DNA from 4 places in the Enterococcus sp. AMC1623 genome. Region 1 is predicted to be linked to each of the others. Evidence: a T-box and tRNA genes for the amino acid it is inferred to sense, from the RefSeq annotation. Region 1 holds a T-box; the other regions hold tRNA genes.

Region 1 (3,184 bases):
ACCACTCATTTTCAACAAGCAGGTTTTCCTACACTAGGTATGAATGCTGGTTGTGATCAATTGATTCAAGGAAAAATTATTGATGAAGAAAAATTAGGTTTTGTTGGTGAAGTGACGGCAGTGAACAGCGAGCTTTTAAATACCTTAATTGAAAAACATCACATTCCCATCATTGCGCCATTAGGGATTACTGAATCAGGACAATGGTTAAATATCAATGCTGATGAAGTAGCTTGTAAAGTTGCGGCAAGTATTAAAGCAGAAAAGTTATATCTATTAACAGATGTTCCAGGAATAAAAAAAGAATCTGAATGGCTAAAAGAAATTTCTGTAGCAGAAATCTCTCAATTAAAAACAGAAAAAGTAGTTACAGGTGGCATGTTACCAAAATTAGACAGTGCACATAAAGCGCTGTTAGCAGGCGTGAAATCAGTCTTTATCAGTAATACGATTGATTCATTTGGAACAGAAATAAAAGTAGCTGTAGGTTGAACTGAACGGAGGAAAACGATGGAATTTCAAGGGAAAAGTTTTTTAGCAGAAAAAGATTTTACACAACAAGAATTACAGTATTTAATTGATTTATCCCAGCATTTGAAAAAACTAAAAAAACAAGGGATTACACATCGTTATTTAGAAGGGAAAAATATTGCCTTATTGTTTGAAAAAACATCAACGCGAACACGGGCAGCTTTTACAGTGGCTTCGGTCGATTTAGGCGCTCATCCAGAATTTTTAGGCGCAAATGATATTCAATTGGGTAAAAAAGAATCCGTGGAAGATACGGCAAAAGTGTTGGGTAGTATGTTTGATGGGATTGAATTTCGTGGATCCAGTCAAGCAGTAGTTGAAGCATTGGCTGAACATTCGGGTGTCCCTGTATGGAATGGTCTCACTGATGAATGGCATCCAACACAAATGATTGCTGACTATCTAACGATTCAAGAAAGCTTTGGAAAAGTCAAAGGCATTAATCTCGTTTATTGTGGCGATGGTCGTAACAATGTGGCACGTTCATTGTTAGTCACTGGGGCTATTTTAGGGACAAATGTGCGAATTGTTGCACCAAAAGAATTGCATCCTGACGAACAATTAATTGCTTTGGCAAAAGAGTATGCGCAACAATCAGGTGCTGAAATTTTGGTGACAGACAATGTAGATGAAGGCGTTTTAGGCGCTGATGTCTTATATACCGATGTCTGGGTATCAATGGGTGAAGAAGATAAATTTGCTGAGCGAATTGAATTATTACTTCCTTATCAAGTGAATCAAATGATGATTGAGAAAACCAAAAACGAGCAAGTCATTTTCTTGCATTGTTTACCTGCTTTTCATGATGCAGAAACAGATTACGGTCAAGATATTCAAGAAAAATTCAATCTAAGTGAAATGGAAGTAACCGATGAAGTCTTCCGTAGTAAACATGCCAAACAATTTGAACAAGCTGAAAATCGCATGCATTCAATTAAAGCGGTTATGGCAGCAACTTTAGGACATTTATTTATTCCGAATAGTTAAAATTAAACACAAGACTAGCGCAATAAAAAAAGATTTGCTATAATCAGTGTACATTTCATACATGATTTAGTGATCAAGAGAGTAACTTTTCATTTTTTACTAGCGAATTCGGGAAGGTGGAAGCCGAAATAAAGAAGAGAAGTGAAGCGCACTTGTGAAAATTTGCTAAGCAAACGGCATCTACCGTTATCAGATAAAGTGGGTTCGATTTGTCGAACAATCAGAGTGGTACCGCGGGAATTCTCGTCTCTAGTGTTTTTTACACTAGAGACTTTTTGTTTGCTGTCGCATAAAAATCAATGAGACTACTTTAGGAGGAAATAATTTATGAATAACAAAGATATCGTATCAAAAGCAATTTTTGATGTGGTCAAAGAAGATTTGTCATTAGAACAAGTTCAACAGCTATTAGAAAACCCCAAATCAGCCGATCATGGAGACGTGGCTTTTCCGGCATTTGCCTTGGCAAAAGTTTACCGTAAAGCACCACAACAAATTGCTGCTGATTTAGCTGAAAAAATTGATGGTTCATCATTTGAAAAAATTGAGGTAGTTGGACCGTATTTAAACTTCTTTATGAATAAAGCAGTAATTAGTCAAAACGTTTTAGCAACCGTTGTAAAAGAAAAAAATCATTTTGGTGATAGTAGCGAAGGAAACAACGCTAGTGTCCCAATTGATATGTCTTCTCCTAATATTGCTAAACCAATTTCAATGGGACATTTACGTTCAACTGTCATTGGGAATTCAATTGGCTTTATTTTAGAAAAAGTAGGCTACCAACCAATTCGTATTAACCACTTAGGAGATTGGGGAACACAATTTGGGAAATTAATTGTAGCTTATAAAAAATGGGGTTCAGAAGAAGCTGTTCGTAATGAACCCATCACTGAATTATTGCGTTTATATGTAGAATTCCATGAAAAAGCTGAAGAAGATAAAGCGTTAGAAGATGAAGCACGTGCATGGTTTAAAAAATTAGAAGATGGCGATGAAGAAGCTATTTCATTATGGCAATGGTTCCGCGATGAATCAATGAAAGAATTTAACAAAATTTATGACATGTTAGAAGTATCTTTTGATTCATTAAATGGCGAAGCTTTCTACAACGACAAGATGGATGAAGTTGTTGAAATGTTAGAAGAAAAACATTTATTAAAAGAAGACCAAGGTGCAGAGATTGTTGATTTAACGAATTACGACTTGAATCCTGCATTAATTCGTAAATCAGATGGTGCAACATTGTATATTACACGTGATATGGCCGCTGCGTTATATCGTAAACGTACGTATAATTTTGGCAAATCATTATACGTTGTTGGGAATGAACAAAGTTATCATTTCAAACAATTAAAAGCTGTATTAAAAGAAATGGGCTTTGATTGGGCTGATGATATGTATCATATTCCATTTGGCTTAATTACCAAAGATGGTAAAAAATTATCCACACGTAAAGGGAAAATTGTCTTATTAGAAGAAGTATTGAATGAAGCAATTGATTCAGCCAAAGAACAAATTAGTGAAAAAAATCCAACTTTAGAAAATAAAGAAGAAGTAGCTAAACAAGTAGGGGTAGGCGCAGTTGTTTTCCATGATTTGAAAAATGATCGTCTAAACAATTTTGACTTCACTTTAGAGGAAGTTGTTCGTTTTGAAGGTGAAACAG
Region 2 (3,184 bases), 370 kb from region 1:
TAAATACACGACTTGTTGCAGCTGAGGTTGTAGCGAAAGTTTCTAAATACATAATATAGAAAAATTCTAAGGCGACAAAAATAATTAATATAGTCGAAATAAGTGACATTGTTCTCCTCCTTGGAAGGTTATTTTTAATTGCCCACTTTTATTTAAATGCTGTAATTTTTTCCGCTGCTAAACGGACAGATGAATAACCCGTTTCTTTTGCTTTACCAATCGATACAATCATCACGGGGACATAACGCTCTTTGTCTAAACCAAATGCTTCTGCTAATTGATCCTCTTCAAACCCACCAATTGGATTTGTTTCATAACCATGTGCACGAGCAACTAACATCAATTGCATCGCAGCTAAACTTGAATCAATTTTTACAACGTCATTCATTTTTTCTTTAGTAAAGTTTTTATAGTAAGGGATAATTGCTTCTAGTTGTTGATCTCTGACTTCTGGAGGCATTCCTCCTTCTGCTACTGCTTGGTCGTAAATTTCTTCGCCTCGTTCATAACATTCCATATCTCCAAAAATTAAAATCATTGCAGAAGATGTATCATTTTGACGAGTATTAAAACGAATTAATGGTTTTAATTTTGCTTTTTCTGCCTCGCTTTCAACGACTACAAAACGCCATGGTTGCATATTTACTGATGAAGGCGCAAGTGTTGCTTCTTGAATCATTTCTAGCATTTCTTCATGAGAAATTTTATAGGATTCATCATAGATACGTACAGATTTTCTATCAAAAGTAATTTCAGAAAAATTATTGTTCATTAAGTTGTTTGACATATTAATTGGCCTCTTTCATTTCACTAATTTGGTTAATAATTCTAAGAGAAGTTCTCCTTCTTGATCATTAAGTGATACAGGTATTTGTTTTTCAGAAGAACTATATTTTTTTTCACAAGTTTCTAACTCGTTGAAAGCTTTAGCTGTAATCTTTACAAAAACTTCGCGATTGTTTTGTTGATTTCTTTCACGAGTTACATAATTCTTATCTTCTAGTATTTTTAGATGTCTCGTTACTGCGGCACTATCAATTTTCAATTCTTTTTGTAGAATAGTTTGCGAACATTGCCCATTTTCTTTTAAAAACATCATTAGTTCATAACGAGTAATACTAAACCCCGTTTCTTTTTCAAACTTGGCGGTCATTTCTTGATTCGCCAACTTTAGCTGATAAAATAATTTACTAATTTTTCTAAGATTCATATTAACTCCCTTCTACATTTGACTAGTCAACAGTTGATTCATCAAATATACAGAAAAGAATTTAATTTGTAAATTACTTTGCTTGCATTGGTGATTCATACGTGTGAATATACGCTATAAAACAAAAAAACTGCTAGAAAATAGCAGCTGTGTGTTAAACATTAATTAATTAAGGCAAAATATCATCGTTATAAAATTTTTTGGCACAAAAAACAAAAAAAGCCTTAGAAACCAACGTTTCTAAGGCTTAATTAGCGTCACAGGAGGGATTCGAACCCCCGACCGTCCGCTTAGAAGGCGGATGCTCTATCCGGCTGAGCTACTATGACAGATGTTTTAGCAACAAAAATTATTATATGGAAATTCCTTATAAATGTCAATTGTTTTTCTGTTATTTTTTAAGGTGCCAAAAAAAGACACCTTAAAAAACAGCTTATTCTACAGGTTCAATCACAACTTCATCTGCTTCTTTGGTGATTAAAGCAATCCCATCCCCTAATGGTACCAAACTCGTTGTTAAATCAGGGTGTGTATTAATGACATCTAAAAATCGTTTTAGTTTACGATGAATAGTACGACGATTCCGAGGAATTTCTTCGATTGGATCTAACACTGTTCCTCCTTGAAACACATCATCTACCATCAATACGCCACCTTTTTTCAACAAGCGTAAACACTCTGGTAAAAACTCAATATATTTTGACTTAGCGCTATCCATAAAAATAAAATCATATGGACCTGTTAATTCTGGTAAAATATCTGCTGCTTGACCTTCTAATAACGTTACTTTATCTTCTAAGCCAAGACGTTCATAAGTTTTTTTCGCTTTACGAATCATGACATCAAAGCGATCAATGGTGGTAACATGCCCGTCTTCTCCAACATATTGCGCCATTAAACTAGAAGAAAATCCCAGTGCTGTTCCAATTTCCAACACTTGCTTTGGTCTAATTTGACCTAATAAAAATTGCATAAAAACAACTGTTTCATGGGGGATAATCGGTACTTCATTTTCATTGGCTTCTTTTTCAATTTGACCCAGTTCACCAGCTAATTGTTTTTGTTCATTACGTAAAAATTCGACAAGTTCGGGTTTTACAACTGGTCGATACATCATTTCGTTTCTCATGTTTTACACTCCTACTTATTCACTGTTTTTCATTATACGAATTTCAGCGACAACCTGCAATCTTTTCTCATTAAAAACTTCTACTTGCTTTTTTGAGCAATTCCTATTAGTCTATAGACAGGATTTGGATTACTATCAAAAATATGTTTTAGAGAGTCGGGGCAAGGCTGGAACCTCGATACCCCTATTTTTGTGAACCTACCAATGTCAATGATTGTGAAAACAATCGGGTTAGAACCCTTATCTTCGTTACAAGTGGGATAGAGTTATTCTATTCAATGAAGGTGGTACCGCGAATGTTCAGCATTTCGTCCTTTTTATCGGGATGAGAATGCTTTTTTTATTGCAAAAAATTAAAGGTGGTTATCAAATGACTTACGACGAATTTTTACAAAAACTTTCTAACCCCGCACGAAATGCACTTTTACACGAAAAAATTGATAGCTTTGATAAATTAGCCAGCTTAACTGAAAAACAGGTCTTAGCTATCCATGGCGTGGGACCAAAATCTTTACCCACTATGAAAGATGCGCTCAACCAAAATAATCGTACATTTAATCAATAGGAGGAAACAAAATGGCAGAACAAAAAAATGATTTTACAGAATGGTATTTACAAACCGTTCAACAAGCAGAATTAATGTCTTACTCACCCGTTAGAGGTTCCATCATCTTCCGTCCAGATGGTTTTGAATTATGGGAGCATATTCAAGAAGAATTCAACAAATTCTTACGTAGCGAAGGAATTCGCAATGCCTATTTCCCAATGTTGATTCCAAAAAGTTTCTTCATGAAAGAAGCGGATCATATTGAAGGCTTTGCTCCAGAGCTTCCTTGGGTAACTGA
Region 3 (3,184 bases), 1.2 Mb from region 1:
AGGAATGAAACTTCAGATTTTACGCTGGCTATTAATTTTGATTGCTGTAAATTTAGGTGGTGTAGGGATGTTTCCATATAAAGAAGGTTCTTTATCGGCTGTGATTCATAATCATGTTGCCGCAAACCTTGTTTATTTAGTTATTCTGTTAATTGTCACATTACCTTGGTTATTACCTAGAATTACAAGAGAATTTAAAATCACTTCATTTATTGTGATGGGATTGCTTGTTTTATGCGTATTTTTGTTTATGGGTGTTCATTATCTATCATTAACAGCTTTTGAGTTTCTAGCATTTTTAGTAGCTTTTGTTTGGCTATTGATGTTTTTCCAGTTTTTACAATTCTTGGTTCTTGAATCGCCAGAACATCGTTTGGTCATTGAAATTAAAGACTCTGAAAATGAACGATAGCCCTCTCTAAAAAAGAGAAGGCTATCTGACGAATCAATATATTTATTTTAAAGTTGATACCAATTATAACTATTACTAAAAATTAACTATTTCTCATTTAAACGATATATTCCCTAACCTCTAATACATCCTTGTAACCCTGTAGTTACGCCAGTGTGAATAAATTTCCTAAAAACAAATTAAAGTGTCGCATAAAAATATCTTTCGCGTTACTTAAGTATAACATATTTCTTCTTGAAAAGAAAATTTATAGGAAAATTTCAAGAAAATTACTAAAAAGAGAGTTAGTCATTTCACTAACTCTCTTTTTTTAAATTCTTTATTGACTTATACTTTTTAACAAAACTCAATATGATAGGGTTTTGCCATTTAACGTAGCATCAAGTATAATGTAATCAGTTACACGAACGCACCTTAAGTTCTTCCGCTTGCCTCTTTGCTAACAAAAAGACCATTGCGATATTATCATCTAAAACTTTAATATCAATAGTGTAAAAGTTTGTTTTTACATGTACATAGTCATTGATAATAAAAACTTTCCCAACTCTATTTTCAAAATACAACATATTAGCACCTCCTCTTATAAGGTACTATTGATTTATTGTAATCAACTGCTGGAATAAAAATATTTTCGTATTATTTAAAAAACGATATAAATTTTATTTAACTGTAAATTCTGCTGTACCAAAATTATCGCCTAGCATGCTTTCAGCATTTAATGTGACTGGAGTTTCTGTATCAGTCAATACATAACCAACTGCATTAGAGACTGTCCCGCCTGGCTTAATGTCACTAGTCTGTGTATCACGATACTGTGGATCAGGCAGAGGTGCAACATCAAGCTTATTAATAATATTTGGATCATTATCTTGTACAGCGTTAAAATTACTAATCCATGCCATAGTTGGATTAATACTTTTTTCGTTGTCATAATCAGGATTTACTAAAGTGTCATACCAAAAAGCAATAATAGGAGTGTCGCCATATTCGTTGCCCTGTTCACCAGCAAGTATTACTTTATAGTCTGTAATTTTAATTGTATAAGTATTACCTTTTAAAGTGGTGCCATCAAAATATGCATCGGCTGCTGTTTCAACAAAATCACCGCTTGTTTCCGTTACTTGGGTATCTTTAATGGTTGATGTTACATTACTAGATTGGACGTTATTTGTAGTAGTATTTGTATCTGAACTTTCTTTATCTTCTCCGGCACAACCTCCTAATATAAAACCACAAAATAGCACCAACCCTAAAAATTGCATCTTTTTCATTTGATTACCTCCAACAAATTTTTATTTTATTAATTGTACCATTTACGAAAAGGTGTTTCCATAAAAAAAGTGATACAATCGATTAAGATTGTATCACTTGCCAATGTTATTCTCGCCTTCAACAGCAATATTTTTTTCAATATTAAACGCACAAATGGCGCACAAATAATAGTCGCACAAGAGACGCACAAAAAAATTGCGACTATTTGTATATCATAAAACGCCATATGATAGGGTTTTGCCATTTAACGTAGCATCAAGTATAATGTAATCAGTTACACAAACGCACCTTAAGGGAATCGAACCCCTGTCTCAAGAACCGGAATCTTGCGTGATATCCACTACACTAAAGGTGCTGAACACTTTACATAGTTTAGCGAACTTTAAGAAAAAAAACAAGGGGAAATCCAAAATGAAATTTGAACAGCAGTTTTCGCAGCAACAAAAGCAAACACAGAAACTAGCGATGACACAAAAATTACAGCAATCGATTCAAGTTTTGCAGTTTTCTACAGAGGAATTAACACAATTTATTGAGAATCAAGCCTTAGAAAATCCACTACTTGATGTCATTCAACCTAATTATACTTCAAACTACTCAAAACCACGTACATCAACAGGCACAGAAATGACACGTTTAAACCAAATCCCTGATACGACAATTTCATTATTCGAGCACTTAATTGATCAAATTCATTTGAACTATCGTGATACTTATTTAAGGACACTGGTTCTGTATTTGGTAGAATATATTGACTTGAATGGTTATTTAACAATTTCGCTGGACGAAGCAGTTGAACAGACAGGTGGGACGCCGATTCAACTATTGGATGCTTTGACCCTAATTCAGCAATTAGAACCAGCGGGTGTAGGTGCTAGAAATCTGCAAGAATGTTTGATGTTACAAACCGAACGAGATAACTATGCACCAGAAATTGCGTATTTAATATTAGAAGAATATTTTACAGAATTAGTTGAAAGAAAATGGGAAAGTATCGCTAAAAAGTTAGTCATCTCTTTGACAGATATTCAAAAAGTATTTGATTATATTCAAACATTAACGCCAACACCAGGGGCAGTCTTTGGTTCGACAGAAGGCTTGTACATCATCCCTGACTTAACGGTTAGAGTTGACGGACAACAAGTGACGGTAGTCTCAAATCGTAGTGGAATGCCAGAAATCAAATTTCAGCAAAATTATTTTGAACAAATGACTCAAAGTGGAGATTCAGAAGTGTTAAACTATCTGAAAGAAAAACAACAAGCGTTTGAGTGGCTGAAAAAAACCGTGGAACAACGTGGAGACACTATTTACAATGTGGGGAAAGCAATCGTTGAAAGACAACAAGAATTCTTTCTCAATAAAGAGCATCCTATCAAGCCATTAATTTTAAAAGATATTTCAGAAGAATTGGCTATTCACGAATCCACAGTCAGTCGTGCTGTGAATGGCAAATATTTAGAAACGGATTTTGGCGTTTTTGAATTAAAACATTTCTTT
Region 4 (3,184 bases), 1.1 Mb from region 1:
ATTGCTTCGGTATTTTTATGAATCGCATCTGCTTCGCCAGTTAAATGTGCTTCAATCACTTGCAATTCATTCGTTTGAATCCAACGTACATCTGCTTCAACGAAATCGCCTACTTCTGCTTTGATTAAATCTCCCACCACAACATCTGTAGCAGCAATTTTTTCCCAGCTCCCATTTCTTAAGACCGTTGTTTGACGATTGTTCATCTCTTTTAAGGCATTTAAACTCTTACGCGCACTAATTTCTTGCCAAAAACCTAAACAAGCATTGATGATAATTAAAATAAAAATAGCTGCTGCTTCATATAGAGATTCTTTACCATGCTGCATATCTCCTTGTATCTGAATAGAATAAAAGGAACTCAATAAAGATAATACAATAGCCCCCATCAATACGATGACAATGGGTTCTTTAAAATTCTTCAAGAAGACTTTCCAGTATGGATCTTCTTTTTCATCAGGTAGCTTATTCACTCCATATTGCTCTCTGAGACTACGAACACGCTCATTTGTTAACCCGTTCGTTGGATCAACCTCAAATCTCTTGATTAATTTTTCTTTTGTTTCTTGATAAAAATGCATCGCTAACTTCCTTTCTTTTTTTCTAAACAACGCAAAAAGAGCGCAAGCAAACAAGACTCTCCTCACCCTTGGAGAATATGTCTTGAAAGCTTGCGCCCAACCTGGTCATTTATGAAATTAGTATTAATTTAACAAAAATTTTCTACTTTGTCTATCTTGATGCCTAAAAAATATAATTTTTTACTACTCAATCGTTATCGCAAACTGAAAACTATTCTTCCCCACTTTTTTCTGTGTTTGAAGAAAGTGACGTTCGCATCTCAGTATCAGCATGAATATTTTAATCCATTGCACTTAATATTCCCTTTTGTAATGCTTCCACCTCGACAACTGCCAAGGTAAAAGGAAAAATGTTAGCAAGAAATTCAGCCACTTTTATTAAAAATTATAATTTTCAATCTGCAAAATCTCTAAATACATCATTCAAATAAAAAAACTGAAACCCTTATACAAAGAGTTTCAGCTACGTCCTCTGCTGGAATCGAACCAGCAACTAAGTCTTAGGAGGACCTTGTTATATCCATTTAACTAAGAGGACGATTGACAAAAAGTCTGTTATCATTTTATCGCTAACCTAAAAAAAACGCAAGGTCAGCGATAAAATTACTTATTAAAAATAATCCTCTAAAACAGGAATATCTGTTGGTAAAATCGCTTCTACAATAGACACTATTTCTTTATCAACCGTTACACAATTGAAAAACATCAATTCTCGTAATTTTTGATAGCCTAAAAAGAGTTGTGTAAAACGTTGAACAGAAATTGTTAGCGTAGGTAGCTTGGTTTTCGCTACTTTACTGACAGTTCCTTTTGAATGAATTTCAAAAATCCCTTCATTCCATGGCGCATAGGTATCTTCTAGAATCTGAATCGCAAATGCTGCTTGTAGATTATCAAATGGATAAACCGTTAAAAATGCCTCAATATCAACAATTCGAACCATCATTTCTGGTCGGATTGTTGCATTTGCAAGTGGTTTTTCTTGTAGGAAGAATGAACTATTTTTATTGTATCCTTGTTCATAGCGAATTTCACTGACCGAATCTCTGTGTGTAGCAATGTAGCGATTCAACGCATGATATGCATTGCCGCTTAATACTTCCCACTCTGCACAATGAAACTTACCATTTAAAATTTGATAAATTAAATAGCCTTCCGCTTCGTCGGATTCATTATAATACACGGCAAAATAATATGGGCGTTGAATATGGAACTTATATTCATACCACCAGTCTTCACGTTGTAATCCTCCATGCTTATTTCGATTAGATGCTTCATATACTTCTTTAATGACATCTTTTGATTGTTCCCATGTCTGTCGACGAATTTTTCCTGGTACACGTCTACTATCCGGCCACTCATGACTAGGTACATCATACGCAATTCGTTCAAAAATCAATTCGTAACCGTAACGACGATAAAAAGGATATGAGAATGGTGCGAGATAAGAGAAAAGAACCTTATTTTCTTTGCAGTCATTTAAAATATTCGCCATCAATTGATCGATTCGGCCTTCACCACGATAACTTGGATCAGAGGAAACAAATCCTACACCTGCCATATCAAACACTTGATTAAAAAATTGAACTTTTAAAGGCGTCGCAATAATTTGACTTGCTAGTTGTTCTCCATCGTAGGAACCATAATGTTTTGAATGTTCTACAATATAATTCAAGCGATTTTTGTATGCGTCGCTTTGATTAAATTGAAACGCATAATGAGCAAGTTGATAGATCGCATCTGCTTTTGTAGTCTCTTGCATTTATTTTCCTCCTATGAATTTATAAAGAAGGACCATAAAAATGACCCTTCTTTAAGTAGATATTTTATTGTGCTGCTTGTTCGCGTTTTAATTCTTGTAAAACTCCGATACGAACAAACGGAATGTAAATCAATGTAGAAATGACTAGGTTGATGGCTGCTAATAAACCGCCTGTCCAACTTTGTGTTGCTAAAAATCCGCCAATTACTGGAGGTGTTACCCATGGTGGCATAAATGTTGCTGCAGGGACGAAACCTAATTTGGTTGCCCAAAATGCAGTTGTAATTAAGACCATTGGCGTGATGATAAATGGAATAAACATAATTGGATTTAAAACAATTGGTAAACCAAACAATAATGGTTCATTGATGTTGAATAATCCTGGTGCAGCACTTAAATTATTTACTACATTGTACGCTTTATTTTTACGACCAACTAAATAGATCGCAATTATCAAACCAAATGTTGCACCTGTTCCGCCTAAGTTGACAAAACTATCAATAAATGGCTTATTCACGATATATGGTGCTACCTTACCAGCTGATACAGCTAATGCATTCGCTTCGATGGCAGGTGCATTAATTGTTTGTAAAAATGGGTCAATCATATTTGCACCGTGTAAACCAAAGAACCATAAGAAAGGTGTAATAAACGCAATTAACAACGCTGATGGATACGTACTTGCCATTCCCATGAATGGTTGTTGTACCGCTGTGTAGAATGAATTAATAATATCTGGCACACCGAATGCTGCAAAAATCGCAGCGACTAAACCGAATAAACTAACTACAATCATCGCTGGTAACAATGCTGCAAATGAACGTGCCACAGCTGGTGGTAC

What was found. A T-box is a leader RNA that pairs with one kind of tRNA and senses whether it is charged. The one in region 1 lies ahead of argS (arginine--tRNA ligase), so its partner is inferred to be a tRNA-Arg.
Region 2: it encodes a tRNA-Arg, which carries the amino acid that the T-box ahead of argS (arginine--tRNA ligase) is inferred to sense. The anticodon was not compared.
Region 3: it encodes a tRNA-Arg, which carries the amino acid that the T-box ahead of argS (arginine--tRNA ligase) is inferred to sense. The anticodon was not compared.
Region 4: it encodes a tRNA-Arg, which carries the amino acid that the T-box ahead of argS (arginine--tRNA ligase) is inferred to sense. The anticodon was not compared.

The regions. Positions count from the first base shown of each region.
Region 1 is NZ_CM177096.1:194,867-198,050, forward strand. Features, by position in the region: gene argB (acetylglutamate kinase) at 1-492, shown strand, start outside; gene argF (ornithine carbamoyltransferase) at 511-1,518, shown strand; T-box leader at 1,579-1,772, shown strand; gene argS (arginine--tRNA ligase) at 1,846-3,184, shown strand, end outside.
Region 2 is NZ_CM177096.1:3,273,791-3,276,974, reverse strand. Features, by position in the region: gene AC4BC7_RS16095 (DUF1304 domain-containing protein) at 1-109, opposite strand, end outside; gene AC4BC7_RS16090 (nitroreductase family protein) at 149-787, opposite strand; gene AC4BC7_RS16085 (MarR family winged helix-turn-helix transcriptional regulator) at 803-1,210, opposite strand; tRNA gene AC4BC7_RS16080 (tRNA-Arg) at 1,466-1,539, opposite strand; gene AC4BC7_RS16075 (O-methyltransferase) at 1,644-2,339, opposite strand; T-box leader at 2,450-2,658, shown strand; gene AC4BC7_RS16070 (helix-hairpin-helix domain-containing protein) at 2,710-2,904, shown strand; gene proS (proline--tRNA ligase) at 2,916-3,184, shown strand, end outside.
Region 3 is NZ_CM177096.1:1,399,375-1,402,558, reverse strand. Features, by position in the region: gene AC4BC7_RS06940 (DUF998 domain-containing protein) at 1-412, shown strand, start outside; gene AC4BC7_RS06935 (hypothetical protein) at 808-978, opposite strand; gene AC4BC7_RS06930 (DUF5067 domain-containing protein) at 1,072-1,683, opposite strand; tRNA gene AC4BC7_RS06925 (tRNA-Arg) at 1,968-2,039, opposite strand; gene rpoN (RNA polymerase factor sigma-54) at 2,096-3,184, shown strand, end outside.
Region 4 is NZ_CM177096.1:1,252,338-1,255,521, forward strand. Features, by position in the region: gene AC4BC7_RS06170 (cation-translocating P-type ATPase) at 1-581, opposite strand, end outside; sodium ion sensor (DUF1646 type) at 638-683, opposite strand; tRNA gene AC4BC7_RS06175 (tRNA-Arg) at 1,048-1,119, opposite strand; gene AC4BC7_RS06180 (GNAT family N-acetyltransferase) at 1,192-2,343, opposite strand; gene AC4BC7_RS06185 (PTS sugar transporter subunit IIC) at 2,408-3,184, opposite strand, start outside.